DNA from 2 places in the Marinomonas sp. S3726 genome. Region 2 is predicted to be linked to the other one. Evidence: predicted binding sites of a transcription regulator. Region 2 holds the regulator's gene; the other holds the start of a gene.
The links. The regulator sigma-54, encoded in region 2, starts transcription at its own class of promoters, with help from an activator protein. The targets are predictions, from matches to a motif close to TGGCACNNNNNTTGCTNT.
Positions count from the first base shown of each region.

Region 1: flgB (flagellar basal body rod protein FlgB) is a predicted target of sigma-54. The motif match lies at 4,142-4,159, and genes of this name have one in related genera.

Region 1 covers NZ_JXYC01000009.1:101,114-108,479, reverse strand. Annotated here, with positions in the region: gene TW85_RS08025 (VTT domain-containing protein) at 1-66, opposite strand, end outside; tRNA gene TW85_RS08020 (tRNA-Arg) at 184-259, opposite strand; gene flgN (flagellar export chaperone FlgN) at 333-809, opposite strand; gene flgM (flagellar biosynthesis anti-sigma factor FlgM) at 831-1,142, opposite strand; gene flgA (flagellar basal body P-ring formation chaperone FlgA) at 1,270-1,959, opposite strand; gene TW85_RS08000 (chemotaxis protein CheV) at 2,098-3,033, shown strand; gene TW85_RS07995 (protein-glutamate O-methyltransferase CheR) at 3,097-3,927, shown strand; gene flgB (flagellar basal body rod protein FlgB) at 4,204-4,605, shown strand; gene flgC (flagellar basal body rod protein FlgC) at 4,608-5,057, shown strand; gene TW85_RS07980 (flagellar hook capping FlgD N-terminal domain-containing protein) at 5,067-5,759, shown strand; gene TW85_RS07975 (flagellar hook-basal body complex protein) at 5,771-7,366, shown strand, end outside.
Region 2 covers NZ_JXYC01000010.1:83,433-90,798, forward strand. Annotated here, with positions in the region: gene yjgA (ribosome biogenesis factor YjgA) at 1-19, opposite strand, end outside; gene mgtE (magnesium transporter) at 26-1,378, opposite strand; gene TW85_RS09180 (HPr family phosphocarrier protein) at 1,391-1,660, opposite strand; gene ptsN (PTS IIA-like nitrogen regulatory protein PtsN) at 1,669-2,118, opposite strand; gene TW85_RS09190 (RNA polymerase factor sigma-54) at 2,132-3,604, opposite strand; gene lptB (LPS export ABC transporter ATP-binding protein) at 3,680-4,405, opposite strand; gene lptA (lipopolysaccharide transport periplasmic protein LptA) at 4,405-4,929, opposite strand; gene lptC (LPS export ABC transporter periplasmic protein LptC) at 4,913-5,476, opposite strand; gene TW85_RS09210 (calcium/sodium antiporter) at 5,486-6,445, opposite strand; gene TW85_RS09215 (ATP-binding cassette domain-containing protein) at 6,613-7,366, shown strand, end outside.

The sequences.
Region 1 (7,366 bases), on a different contig from region 2:
CATCAAAATGATGCCTATAAAGAGCAAAGCTGGGTTTTGAGTCCAGTTAATGAGCATTTCTATCATTAGCTTGTCCAGGGATATTAAATAACTTCAGTTAGGACATTCTGGTATATAAAAAGTTCAGTTGATTGTAAAGAAAGTGAAAGGATTAGATTTAAATTAGGAATAACGAAAGGGGGATGGTGTCCTCACCAGGACTCGAACCTGGAATAGCCGCTTAGGAGGCGGCAGGTATATCCTGTTTACCTATGAGGACTTAGTATGTGTGCGATTTTATACCTTAATTTTGTGCTTATTTCAATTATTAGTCATTGATTATAAACAGTTAATTAGGCACTTCCGATAATGTGTTTACTGCTGATAGGTCGACTATCTCCCGTAGCAGTGTAAACCCTGTGTTTCTTGTTTTGGCCTTTAAGGATTTCTAGCATAGCTTGATTGCGGCGGCGAACAGAACTTAATACTCTTTCGTTAGCAAAATTTTTGCCTTTGCATTGAACCAGTAACTCTTCACACTCTTCAACTAGTAGTCGGGTTTCATCATCGGGCGACTGTTGAGATAGCCAGTTTTTAAATGCACCTGGCTCAGGCTTTCTAGGGTTGATAACCCCAAATTTGCAGAGGATCTTGTGTTGCTTCTCTCCAAGTGAGTCTAATTCGTCAATGGCAGACTGTTTAGCATCAGATATTTCTTGGATACGAGTAGTATTTAAAGAGCCAAAAGCAGCTCTTTCTTGCGTCAGAAGATCAAGAAGAATATTTAATAATTCTATATTTCGCTTAAGGACAGGGATGAGAGGCAGCATGGCAATAAGTGTGTCTTAGGCCTAAAACATTGAGTCCATAGCAACCATATTGCTCGCCAATTTCTCTGAGTCAACTTTATATTGACCAGATGAGATAGCAAGCTTAATTTGCTCGACCTTAGCCATATCCATATCTGGCATGCTATTGATCTTGCTTTGATGGCTTTGCATCGATTGAGCTGCACCACTTAGCTTTACTGTGTCGTCAGTAAGTGTGCCACTTTTTTCTGCTTGAACAGATTTACTTGACTCTTGTTCGTCGTTAGATTTTTGTAATCTATCGTTCTTTGTTACGCTGGGTTGATTGCCATACCCATTGATATTAAATGCCATTTTGTTTCGCCTCTAAGTTTTTGCCTAAAACTTTTTACCTGCCTAACATTTTAATCGGCATATTGACCTATAACTTTAGGTATTTAATGAATAAATACAAAGTTATTTTAATCTCTTCACTGATTTCCTAATAGTTTACTCGAATCTCGGCTTCAGAAACAACTTTACCGTACACAAAACGACCAGAACTTACATTTTTAACTTTAATTTGTTGTCCGAGTGTACCGTCTTCGGCCGCAACCCCATTCATTTTGACGTTAATTAAGCCGCTTTGAGCTGAAATGAGTACGTTTTGACCTCGTTTAACAATAATTGGAAGTTCAGTTAATTCTTTGGTTATAAAGGTATTTATATTTATGTTACGTTTTGCAATGAGGCCGTAAGGCGGTGAAGAGGGCGAGTAAACTTGCCCTCTAACTTGCGTTAAATCAACCTTATCTAACACAGTATTGCTTGCGTCAATTGTTTGTTTTCTTCTGATTGGAGCGATTGCTTTTATTGCTTCAACAAGAATTTTTTGGGATACGGGAATAAAAGATTTCCACTCAGGTTGTTGGCAAGATATTGCGTAAGTTGTTCTTTTCTTTGAGTTTACTCTTTGGTTTTCGACTGATATCGCCTGATCACATGCCGGAAGGTAATTTAACCCACCTCTATTTTCTAAGCTGATAATAATTTCTGCATTGGGGTAACTAGAAGCGAGTCTAGGTAGTTCAATGTTTTTAATAAAATAGTTAATTTGTTCTTCTGTTGTTGCTGCAAAAACATTGTTGCACAACAACGCAAATATGATTGAAATTAACTTGTATTGCTTCATAGAGCAGTTATTTCCATAAAAAATTAAAAGTGGGCGTTAAAGGGATTAGTAAAATAACAGAATTCACTCTATCATTGGACGATATATTCTATTTAAGAGTTTAATCTCAAATCGTGTCATCACAAGTAGGAGGCATTTATGGCCGGAGTTCTCGAAAGCGTTAATCAGCGTACCCAATTAGTTGGGGAGAACCGCCTTGAGTTATTGCTATTTCGCTTGAATGGAAAGCAAGTGTATGGAATCAATGTTTTTAAAGTTAAGGAAGTTTTACAGTGCCCTAAGTTAACAAGCATGCCTCACAGTAGCCCTGTTGTTCGTGGTGTAGCGCATATTCGAGGTGGAACTATTCCCATTCTTGATCTCGGCTTGGCGACTGGAGACAGTCCAATTGAAAATATTGATCAATGCTTTGTCATTATTACTGAATATAATCGCAGAATTCAGGGCTTTTTGGTTAAAGGTGTTGAGCGTATTGTTAATATGAACTGGAGCGATATTCAGCCACCACCAAAAGGACTTTCAAACGATAACTACCTAACAGCCGTGTGTCAGGTAGAAAAAGAAATGGTCGAAATTATTGATGTTGAACAAATTCTTTCTGAAGTTGCTCCAACTAAACAAAATATTTCGACTGGTATTGTCAGTGAAGAGTTCCAAACAGAAGCGGTTAAACACCACATCTTAATTGTTGACGATTCCAGCGTGGCCCGTAAACAGATTAAGCGTTGTATGGAAGATGTTGGTTTTGCCACAACCGTTTTATGTGACGGTCGTGAGGCAATCGACTTCTTGAGAAATATGGCGGATGACGGTGGTGATGTTACTAAAGAATTCTCCATGATTATTTCTGATATTGAGATGCCTGAAATGGATGGCTATACCCTCACAACTGAAATCAGGAACGATAGTCGACTACAAGAACTTTTCATCCTATTACATACTTCATTAAGTGGTGTATTTAATGAGGCCATGGTTAAGAAAGTAGGCGCAGATGGATTCTTGGCAAAATTCCAACCGGATGAATTAGCTAAAATTGCGATCGAGGCAATTGAAAAGCAAGTTGAAGCAAGTTAATGCTCAAAGAGTTAATCTTTGGTGCTATTAACTGCATTGGAAAGACATGGTGTCGGGGGCTAGATGCTGAGTAGTACAAATGCCATAACTCCTCAGGGGTATGAACATTTTCGCAATTACCTAGAACAAGCCTGTGGCATTTTGCTTAGTGATAATAAGCAATATCTTGTTGCGAGCCGTTTGGGGAAATTGTTGGAGCGAGAGGGCTTTACTAAGCTCGAACAATTGGTTGAGGCATTAAAGAAGTTCGGAAGTGCTAAATTAAAAGAAGAAGTAATAAATGCGATGACAACAAATGAAACCTTATGGTTTCGTGATGCTCATCCATTTAATATTTTGAAAGATAGAATACTTCCTGAAAAGGGCAAGTCTGCCTTGAGGATTTGGTCAGCAGCAGCATCAACAGGGCAAGAAGCATACTCTATTAGTATGGTTATTGATGAGTTTAAAGCCTCAAACCCTGGTGTTTTAAGAGCTGGCGAGAAAATTATAGCGACAGATATTTGTACTAATATATTAGCTCACGCAAAGCAGGCTGAATATGACCATCTTGCTATTGCTCGTGGACTCGCTGTAGATAGGCAAAAAAAGTATTTTGATAAACAAGAGAATGGATCTTGGAAAATCAAATCAGCAATAAGTAGTCGAGTTGACTTTAGATACTTAAATTTAATCGAAAGCTATACAGCGTTAGGTAAGTTTGATGTGATCTTTTGTCGAAATGTATTGATCTATTTTTCTGCGGATTTGAAGTTGGATATCTTAACGAGAATGCATAAGGCGCTTAACCCTGGAGGTTATTTATTTTTAGGGGGCTCTGAAGCGTTAAGTGGTTTGTCGGATATGTTTGAAATAGTCCAATGTCACCCGGGTATTGTTTATCGTGCTAAATAGTTTCACCTGAATTAGGTGACGCTAAAAAATTTAAAAAGTCAGCTATCTAGGTAGCTGGCTTTTTTATTGCCTGTTTTTTGCCAATGGCAGCAGGCTTGTCTCCTATTTTTGTTTGCCGCATGCCTTCCTTCACTTTGTTGCCGCTTTTTGCCGTTCAAGCTCAAAACTAATTTGAGTTAATGCGTTTCTATTAGCTTTGCGGGCTTATTTAAATTGGCATCATAATTGCTTTATCAAGAGACCCAATGAATTGAATGAAGAAAAGAGGCTTAATAAATGGCAATTTCGTTTGATAGTGCTTTTGCAGGTCATGATAAGTTTTTAAAATTTCGAAGTGATCGTGCGGCTGTTCTTGCGAATAATATTGCTAATGCAGACACCCCAAACTTTAAAGCGCGTGATATTAGCTTTTCATCTGCTATGTCTAGGGCTCAGGGTGATGCTTTAAAAATGCGTTCAACCAATTCTAAGCATTTTGATTTAGCTTCTAGTTCAATTCGTGAAGATGAAGATTTATCGTACCGTGTGGCCTCCCAGCCTTCTTTGGATGGGAATACCGTAGATTTGCAAAGAGAGCAAGCTGAATTTGCTCAGAACTCTTTGCAGTTTGATACCAGCTTTATGTTTCTTGATCGAAAAATCAGTTCGATGAAGAAAGCTCTTAATGGAGGCTCATAAGAATGTCGCTTAATAATATCTTTGCTATTTCCGGTTCAGCGATGAGTGCTCAAACAGTACGTTTGAATACGGTTGCAAGTAACATTGCTAATGCTGAAACGGTTGCAAGTTCTGAAGATCAAACCTACCGAGCTCGTAAGCCTGTCTTTTCGACCATGATGCAAGAGTCTATGCGTGGTTATGGGTGGAATGAGGTTTCAAATGATGAGTTTGGAGCAGGTGTTGGTGTTGAGGTAAAAGGTATTGTTGAATCTGATGCACCTTTGCAGCCAAGGTATGAACCTGATCATCCAATGGCAAATGAGACTGGCTATGTCTACTATTCTAATGTGAACCCAGTAGAAGAAATGGCCGATATGATGTCCGCGTCAAGGTCATTTCAAACCAACGTTGAAGTGATGAATTCTGCTAAGAGTATGATGCAGAAAATGCTAACTCTTGGGCAAGCGTAGAGGTAGTTTATGGCAGATTTTGATGCTAGCTTAAGTGGGCTAATTTCTCAGTATGGTACGGATAATGCCAAGGTTAAGGCTGGAGTTGATGTTGAAGCAACTGAAGACTCCAAAGCGTTAACGGATACTGATGTTTTTATGACGCTTTATATTGAGCAACTAAAAGCGCAAGACCCCACAGCGCCCCAAGATACTAATAAGATGGTTTCTCAAATTGCTGAGATGAGTTCTCTTGAAGAGCTGTCAACTATTTCGACTCAACTGGAGTCTATGACGAGTGCATTAACCTCTAGTCAGGCTATTTCTGCATCGACACTCGTTGGTCAAAAAATCATGGCGAATACCAATGTTGCTACCTTAGATGAGGGTGGTGATGTGCCGGTTAAAATGAATATTCCTGAAGTGTCTTTGTCGACAACATTAGAAATACGTAATGCAGATGGGCAGCTTGTGCGTGATATGAATGTGCATGAAGAGTCATTTGTATGGGATGGCAAAGATAATGAAGGTAATGCATTAGCAGCCGGAGAATATAATTTTAAGGCTCTTTCTATTGATGGAGAGGGTGTAAAGACATCTTTAATGACTCGGCTTCCTGCCAAGATTGAAGGTGTAACGATTAGTGGCCCGAATGGTACAGAGTTGAATGTATCAGGGGTGGGCAAAATTGGATTAACTGAAGAGCTTGATATAGTTGGCTAAGTGAGAGGGTTATGGGTTTCAATACAGCATTATCTGGTATTAAAGCGTCTGCCGATGCATTAAGTGTAACGGGTGACAATATTGCCAACTCGGATACAACGGGTTTTAAGCAGTCTAGAATAGAGTTTGGTGATTTATATAATACCAGTGTTGTTGGTGCTGGTAGTAATAATACTATTGGTTCGGGTGTGAGTGTAAATAACATCGCGCAGGCTTTCTCTGCGGGTAATATTGCTTACACAGATAACAACCTTGATTTGGCTGTTGATGGCACAGGTTTCTTTGTTTTAAATCTAGGTGGAACACAAGCCTATACTCGTGCTGGTGATTTCAAATTAGATGCTGAGGGTTATCTTGTAACCAATGATGGTGCTAACGTAGAAGGTTATAATGCAGTTGATGGTATAGTGGGTGGTAACTTGGAAAACCTTCAAGTACCTACCGATAGAATTTCGCCACAAGCAACTGCAAATATCGAAATTCAGGTTAACCTTGATTCTGAGTCGAAGGATGTTCCGCCTTATATTGAGGCTGATTTTGATCCTAATGATCCTGAGACTTATGACTTTACCCAAACTCAGACGATAACTGATGCTGCTGGTGCTAATCATATTATTACTTATTATTATGCTAAGTCTGAGTTGCCAAATACTTATCAGGTGCATGCCAGTGTTGATGGTGCTGCGACAGATGATACAGGTGCTGCTTGGATGGTTGATCAATATGCCACCTTTAATGGTCCAGAAGAAGGTAAAGATCTTAATGGTGATGGTGTTAATGAAGAGCCGTTCCAGCTTCTATATATGGGAGCGGGTCAGCCAGATACGGCCAGTGTAACTAGCTTGGCGCAAACGCCTTTTGCTATTACGGGTACGTTAAATGGTGTGGCTATTGCTGATACCATGCTGGCAGCTAATGTTGTTCCGCCAATTAGTGTTGCGCGAGAAGCCTTTGATCCATCTGATCCAACCACATATACCTATGGTAATACTAAGACACTGTATGATGGTCTAGGTGAAGAGCATACCCTTGGTTATTACTTTATTAAGCAGGGTGAAAATAACACCTATGAAATGGTGGTAACGGTTGATGGTAAAACCCAATATGAAGACCCAGTAACAGGAGAGCCGACCTCTTATATTCCTGAAGATGTGGTTGTGACCTTTGATACGGCAGGTAATATCTCTGGTGTGGCACAAGGTTTTCCGCCTTTTGCCGTGACCCAGCCTATTACGCTGGAAATTTCTGGTTTTGATCCAACCAATAGATCGGCGAAAATTCCTTTAGATTTGAATGGCTCGACTCAATTTGCCTTAAATAGTAGTGATGTTTTCGTGCAAGATGGTTTCACCGCGGGTGAACTGCAAGGTGTTTCGTTTGATGAAGAAGGCTACTTGATTGCAACTTATACTAACCAGCAAACGTCTGTGTTAGGTCAAATTGCCTTGGCTACTTTTGATAATACAGATGGTTTAACGCCTTCTGGTGATACCTCTTGGGTGGCTAGCTCTGACTCAGGTCAAGCGAACGTAGGTAAGCCAAATACGGGGACTTTAGGTAGTATTCAAGGTGGAGCGTTAGAGGAATCAAACGTGGATTTGACCTCT
Region 2 (7,366 bases):
ATTGATCAAAGTCTGTCATGTGAGCCTAAATAAGAAAAATAGTTGCTAGCCCTAAAAAGGATAAAAAACCGACTACATCTGTCACTGTAGTGAGTATTACGTTACCCGCAAGAGCTGGGTCTATGCCCAAGCGCTTTAATGTAATAGGGAGGAGTGTGCCGACAAGGGCGGCAAACAGTAAATTAATGATTAATGCGCCCGCTATGATATAGGCAATCTCAATGTTGTCAAACCAATATGCAGTTAAAGCGCCCACAACAATGGCCCAAAGTATGCCGTTTAAAAAGCCGACGACAATCTCTCTGTTTAAAAGCCATCGTGTATTAGCTGCACCTATATGGCCTAATGCTATACCTCGAATAACCAATGTTAGTACTTGTGAGCCTGCTATTCCGCCCATGCTGGCAACAATGGGCATAAGAATGGCGAGAGCAACGACCTGATCAATTGTGTTTTGAAAAAGGCCAATTACATAAGAGGCAATAAAAGCTGTAATCAGGTTAATGCCTAACCAAACTGCGCGACGCTTAGAGGTTTGCATGATGGGGGCAAAAGTGTCTTCGTCATCATCAAGGCCGGCCATACTGAGCATTGAGTGTTCTGCTTCATCTCGAATTACATCGACGACATCATCAATGGTAATACGCCCTAAAAGTTTGCCGGAAGCTTCGTCAATTACTGGGGCAGATACTAAGTCCATTTTTTCAAATAATTGGGCTACTTCACTAGCAGGAGCGTTAGCTTCAATTACCGTTGTCTCTGTTTCCATTATATCTCGTACGCTAGCTTCGGGGTCAGCAACGAGAAGTTTGGTTAGAGGGAGAGTGCCTAAAAATCTATCAGAGCGGCTGACAACTAATAAACTGTCTGTCATGTCAGGTAGACTTGCATGGCGCCTTAAGAAGCGAAATGCAATATCGATAGTGATATTGGGTCGAACTGTGATGGTGTCTGTATTCATTAAGCCGCCAGCAGAGTCTTCTGGGTAGCTTAGGAGTGATTCGACTCTAGATCTGTCTTGAGCCGTCATTGACGCGAGTACTTCAGCTACGACTGTCTCAGGCAGGTTTTGTAGTATGTCTGCTAGGTCATCACTTTCAAGTTGCTCTGTTACGGCAACAAGTTGCTCTGTATCCATTTCCTTAAGGAACTGAACACTAATGTCTTCACTTAAGTATTGAAGTATCTCACCTTCATTCTTTTGTTCTATGAGGTCCCAAAGAAGGCGTCTTTCTTTTGGCGGTGAGGATTCTAGAAGGCGAGCGACATCTTGCGCAGGTAAGGCGCCATTAAGTAAGTATTTAATTTGCATAGTGCCACCGGACTCAAGAGAGTCTGTGACAGTTTGCAGATGTTGTTGCGTATCCTGTTCAACCATTTGGTTTAGGTATTATTCTTCTTCGTCAAAGCGATTATTGATAAGTGCTGTTATGGCTTCAAGTGCTGCAGCTTCATCTTCACCATTGGTTTTGATTGTAATATTGGTGCCTTTTGAGGCAGCTAGCATCATCATTGCCATGATGCTTTTACCGTCCACATTGCGACCTTCTTTATCTATTGTAATATCACATGAAAATCGTGATGTCGTTTCGACTAGTTTACCAGCTGCTCTGGCATGTAAACCTAGTTTGTTAATAATAGTGATCTCTTGCTCTAACATGTTGGTCCCTATAACAATGATTTAAATGTGTCGTAAAGTGCCTGGTTTGAATTTGCTTGTCTTAAGGACTCTAACTTTTCTGGAGACTGAGCAAATTCTGCAATCTGACCTAGTGTTTTTAGGTGGTGATCACATTCTTGTGGCGGCACAATTAAAGCAAATATTAGATCGACTTTTTTGCGGTCTATCGCGTCAAAGTCAATTGCCTTTTCTAAAGAGATAACAACCATTGCTGTATGGTTTGCTTCTTCCAAGCGGCAATGAGGTACAGCAATACCTTGGCCTACGCCAGTACTTCCAAGTTTTTCGCGAGCCAGTAAAGCATCAAAAACGGCTTCTTTGTCGCAATGAAGTCTATCTCCTACCAAATTAGCAATGCTTTCAAGTGTTCTTTTTTTGCTGGTCGTAGCAAGATTCGCGATTACTAGTTCTGGTTTTAAAATGTTAGTTAATGACACTTTCTATTCCGCTTTATATTAGTCTTTTTCGTTCATTTGAAGGGGGGATGTTCATTGCTTCACGGTATTTAGCAACGGTTCTCCTTGCCACTTGTATGCCTTGATCTGCCAATGCCGTTGCAAGCTTGTTGTCGCTTAAAGGCTTTTTGGCGGGTTCATCGGTAATGAGTTTTTTGATCATGGCTCGTATTGCTGTTGATGAGCACTCTCCACCAGAGTCAGTACTTACGTGACTGGAGAAGAAGTATTTCAATTCAAAGATGCCTCTAGGTGTGTGCATATACTTTTGAGTGGTAACACGAGAGATCGTGGATTCATGCATACCAACTTCTTCTGCAACATCATGCAGCACCATAGGTTTCATAGCTTCTTCACCTAGCTCAAAAAAATCTATTTGTTTTTCAACAATACAGCTAGCTACTTTGAGTAGGGTTTCATTCCGACTTTGGATGCTTTTTAAAAACCATTTGGCTTCTTGCAAAGAGTTTTTAATGTAGTTCACTTCCTCTGTTTTTTTAGAGCTATTAGCAAGTGATGAATAGGTTTTGTTGATTCTAACGGGAGGAAGGGCATCGTTGTTAAGCTCAACTTGCCAGATATCATTACGTTTTCTGACATTAACATCTGGAATAACGTAATCAGTATCATCTTGATCGATAAGAGAACCAGGTCTTGGGTTAAGTTGCTGTATTAGAGCAATAACTTCCTTTAGGGCTTCTTCTTTTAGTTTTGTTTTGCGAGATAGCTGGGTGAAGTCTCTGCTTCCTAATAGAGCGAGGTGCTGATTTATTAGGTTGTGAGTGCTCTTGTAAAGAGGGTGTTCTTTGTAAGCTTGTAATTGAACTAGCAAGCATTCTCTTAAATCAGCTGAACAAACGCCTACAGGGTCAAAGCATTGTAGCCTATGTTGTACAGCTAATACCTCGTCCTCTTCTAATTCTTCAAGTTGTGGCATTAAGCCTTGCCAGATCTCATTGATAGAAATGCTTAGGTAGCCATCAGGTTGGACGCACTCAATAATAGAGTAGGCAATTTCAATATCACGTTCAGAAAAAGGCGTTAAATTAAGTTGCCAGATCAGGTGGTCTTGGATGCTTTCTGAAGGTGCATTTCTGCTCTCAAAATCAAAGTCATTGTCGTAGCTTTGGCTTTCTGATGCTGCTGCGGAGTTTTGATAAGTATCATCCCAAGAGCTGTCGATGGATAGTTCTTCTGGGATGCTTTCTGTCCACTCAGACTCTACTCTTGCTTCATCATTATTTTGGCTATTTGAATTAGCTTCATTATCTTTTTTGTCGGTATTTTCTTCTACACTAGTATCATTAAAGTCATCATCATCCATTTCTAAAAGGGGATTAGATTCTAAAAATTCATGGATTTCTTGTTGCAGGTCCAATGTAGATAATTGCAGTAAACGTATGGCTTGCTGCAATTGAGGTGTCATGGTCAGTTGTTGACCAATTTTTAACTGTAAAGATTGCTTCATAGTGAAACACTTTCTGTAAGAATGATTTGGAACGAGTTATGCATATTACTCCCTTTTTCAGTAAAAGAGAAAGATCTAGAGTCGGAAGTTGTCGCCTAGGTAAACTTTTTTTACCTGTTCATTCGAAATGACTTCTTCCGCATTGCCTGAGGCGATAATGTGTCCATTGCCCACTATGTAAGCTTTGTCGCAAATATCCAATGTTTCTCTAACATTATGGTCAGTAATTAAGACGCCAATACCGCTTTGTTGAAGGTGTTTGATGATTTGTTTGATATCCCCAACAGAGATAGGGTCAACGCCAGCAAAAGGTTCATCTAGCAAGACAAATTTTGGGTTCATAGCTAGTGCTCTTGCTATTTCAACACGACGCCTTTCACCACCAGAAAGTGCCATGCCTAAATTCTTTCGTATATGTGTAATGTGGAATTCGTTAAGAAGCTCTTCAAGCTTCTCCTCTCTTTCTTGTTTGGAGAGACTTTTTCTAGTTTCCAAGATGGCGGCAATATTATTTTCAACAGACATTTTTCGAAATATGGACGCTTCTTGAGGAAGGTAGCCTATGCCTTTTTGTGCTCTTGCATGCATGGCTAAATGTGTTACTGGCTCGCCATCAATAAAAATGCCACCTTCATCATTCGCAACCATGCCAACTATCATGTAGAAGCAAGTGGTCTTGCCTGCGCCATTTGGCCCTAATAAGCCAACCGCTTGGCCGGACTCTACAGCTATGGATACATCAATAACAACTTTACGTTTTTTGTAGCTCTTAGCCAAATTTTTAGCTTCTAGAATCGCCATTAATTAGCCTTAGGGGGTGTGTTAGATTGGGGTTGTAATGTCATGGAAACACGACCACCTTTGTTTTTCTTTGCTTCGAATGTGCCTGTTTTCATGTCGTAGCGGATAAAGCCTGCTGCAATTTCATCTTCACCTCGCTTAATAAAGCCTTCACCTTCTACTTCTAAAATAGAGGTGCTGCTATCATAGAAAATTTTGGTGCCACGGCTAATAACCATATTGCCAGCGATATCTACTTGTTGGCTAAAGTTTGCAGCTTGACCATCTGTCCCTTTAGCAAAGATTTTGTCGTATTTGTTAGTGGACTTTGAGCTAGTAATGGTTAGTTTATTGGCACTAATCAGTATGCTGCCTTGGCTAACTTTTACATTGCCTATGTAGATAGCATTGCCTTTTTCATTATCTATGAAGGCTGAATCTGCTTCGATTTCAATGGTTTCTTGAAAATCTTCAGGTAACGCATACCCAGAAGTGGCGCTAATGGTGCAGCTTAATAAAAATAAGCATTTAACGATTTTGTTCATAACTTCCTCGTACAGATCCCTGCATGGTTACTTTATTTGTGCTGGTAAATGCAGTGATAGTGTCTGCTTTAATATTGCCTTGTGCTGATGTGATGTTGGCTTTGCCAAGGCTAGTAATACTTTGATCTTTATCTGTATAAATAATGCTGTTGGATGTAATGACAGTTGGTACAGATTCATTTGATTGGTTTGTCATCTTAGCAGAACCATTTAGCAATATGTCGTTACTTGAATCTTTAATTAAGCCTGTTTCGCTAGAAGCTACCCAAATACTTCCGTTTTGAGTTTTGCTTACTATAGGCTCAATAAGATGAGACTCTCCTTGCATTGGGTAGTGTTTAATTTCTTTCGCTAACAACTTTTCTGTCAACTGGCCATCTATATTAAATGTTTTTGTTTCAACACCTTCTAAAAAAAAGTCTGGTGCAGATTCTAATTCACTTTTTTGTACCAAACTTTGTTTAGGTGTAAGGCCAAACCAAAATGTGAAACTAAAAACTAGCATTGCACCTAGAGCAATTGAGACCAGTGTCCATTTCTGTTTCATGATAAATCTTTACCTAGCTTGTAAAAATAGACTGATTAAATAAGTAGCATAACTGATAAGCAGTATAATACCGATCCATTTTGGGATGCTGGTTGATTTAGTTCTACGGAAAATCAGGATGCAAAGTGCTAAAAATAGCGAGGTGCAGAACATCCACCAATAATCTCTGCCCATGATGTTAGGGTCTATAAGTCCAGGGGCAATAATAGCTGGTAAAGGAAGTACAGTTGCTAAATTAAACAGGTTTGAGCCTAAAATGTTACCTATGGCAATGTCGTGGTGACCTTTAAGGGCGCTTGTTATTGACGCTGCAAGCTCTGGTAAACTCGTTCCAATTGCTATGATGGTTAATCCGATAAGTAACTCACTGACACCAAAAGCAACCGCTATACCTGTCGCACCCCAAACTAGAATTTTTGAACTCAAAATTAAAACGGCTAGACCTATTACGGCTATTGTCAGTGATTTAGTAACGCTCGACCCATCGTCTTCTGGTAGCTCCTGTGTAAGCTCCTCTTCTAGACCTTTGCTGTTTCGTAACAGTAAGAATAGTGCGACAAAAAAAGCAATAATAAGGATAATGCCATCTAAAAACTCTAAGCTGTTATCCATCATAAGTAAGCCAGCAAGTATGGTGATACCTAGCAGAATAGGCACTTCTTTGGTAGCAAGACCTTCTTTTATTGGGATGGCGCTGATTAATAACGTGGCGCCAAATACAAGCGCTACATTTGCAATGTTAGACCCCAAGACGTTCCCTACAGCAATTTCAGGTGCACCATCTAGTGCAGCAATCGCTGATACAACCATTTCGGGGGCTGAAGTGCCTAAGGCAACTAAGGTGAAACCAATAACAATTGGGCTTACATTTAGTTTTTCTGCTACCAATGCAGAGTGCTCAATGAACTTATCGGAACTAAAAACTAGGAGAATGAGACCAAAAAATAGGGCAGCAGAGAATAGCAGCATGAGGTAAAACTAACTCGTGTGAAAAATGATGCCTAATTTAATGAAGTTTGCTCCATAAATTCAAGACCTTAAATGCCATAAACCACTTAATCTCCTTGTTTTAGTGTTCAATTTATTAAAATCCAGTGTAATATTCACGTTTGGTGATAAAGAACCAGGGAAAACTGATGAGCAATAACTTTGTTGATATTCAAAATATGAGTTTCTATCGTGGTGATAGAGCAATTTATAAAGACATATCGCTACAAATTCCAAAGGGTAAAATTACCGCGGTTATGGGTCCGAGTGGAACAGGTAAAACTACCTTGTTACGTTTGATTGGTGGTCAGTTAATGCCTGATGAGGGCAAGGTTTTATTAGATCAGCAAAATGTACCAGATTTGTCTAGAAAGCAATTATACGAAGCTAGAAAGAAAATTGGCATGTTGTTTCAAAGTGGCGCACTTTTTACTGATATTAGTGTCTTTGATAATGTTGCTTTCCCATTAAGAGAGCATACGAACTTCAGTGAAGATGTTATTCGTGATGTGGTTTTAATGAAATTACAGAGTGTTGGCCTACGCGGGGCAGCGAACTTAATGCCTGCTGAACTTTCAGGGGGAATGGCTCGACGAGCGGCTTTGGCGCGTGCAATTGCACTTGATCCCCAATTGGTTATGTTTGATGAGCCTTTTGCTGGTCAAGACCCTATCTCAATGGGGGTAGTTGTTGAGTTGATAAAACGATTAAACCAATCAGTGGGAATGACTTCAGTATTAGTTTCCCATGATGTTGAAGAGTCTCTTTCAATTGCTGATTATGCCTATATTCTCTCGGGTGGTGCTGTTGTTGCACAGGGTACGCCTGATGAGATTCGAGCATCTTCAGATGAAAGGGTTAAGCAATTCTTAGGTGGTTTGCCTGACGGTCCTGTTCCGTTTC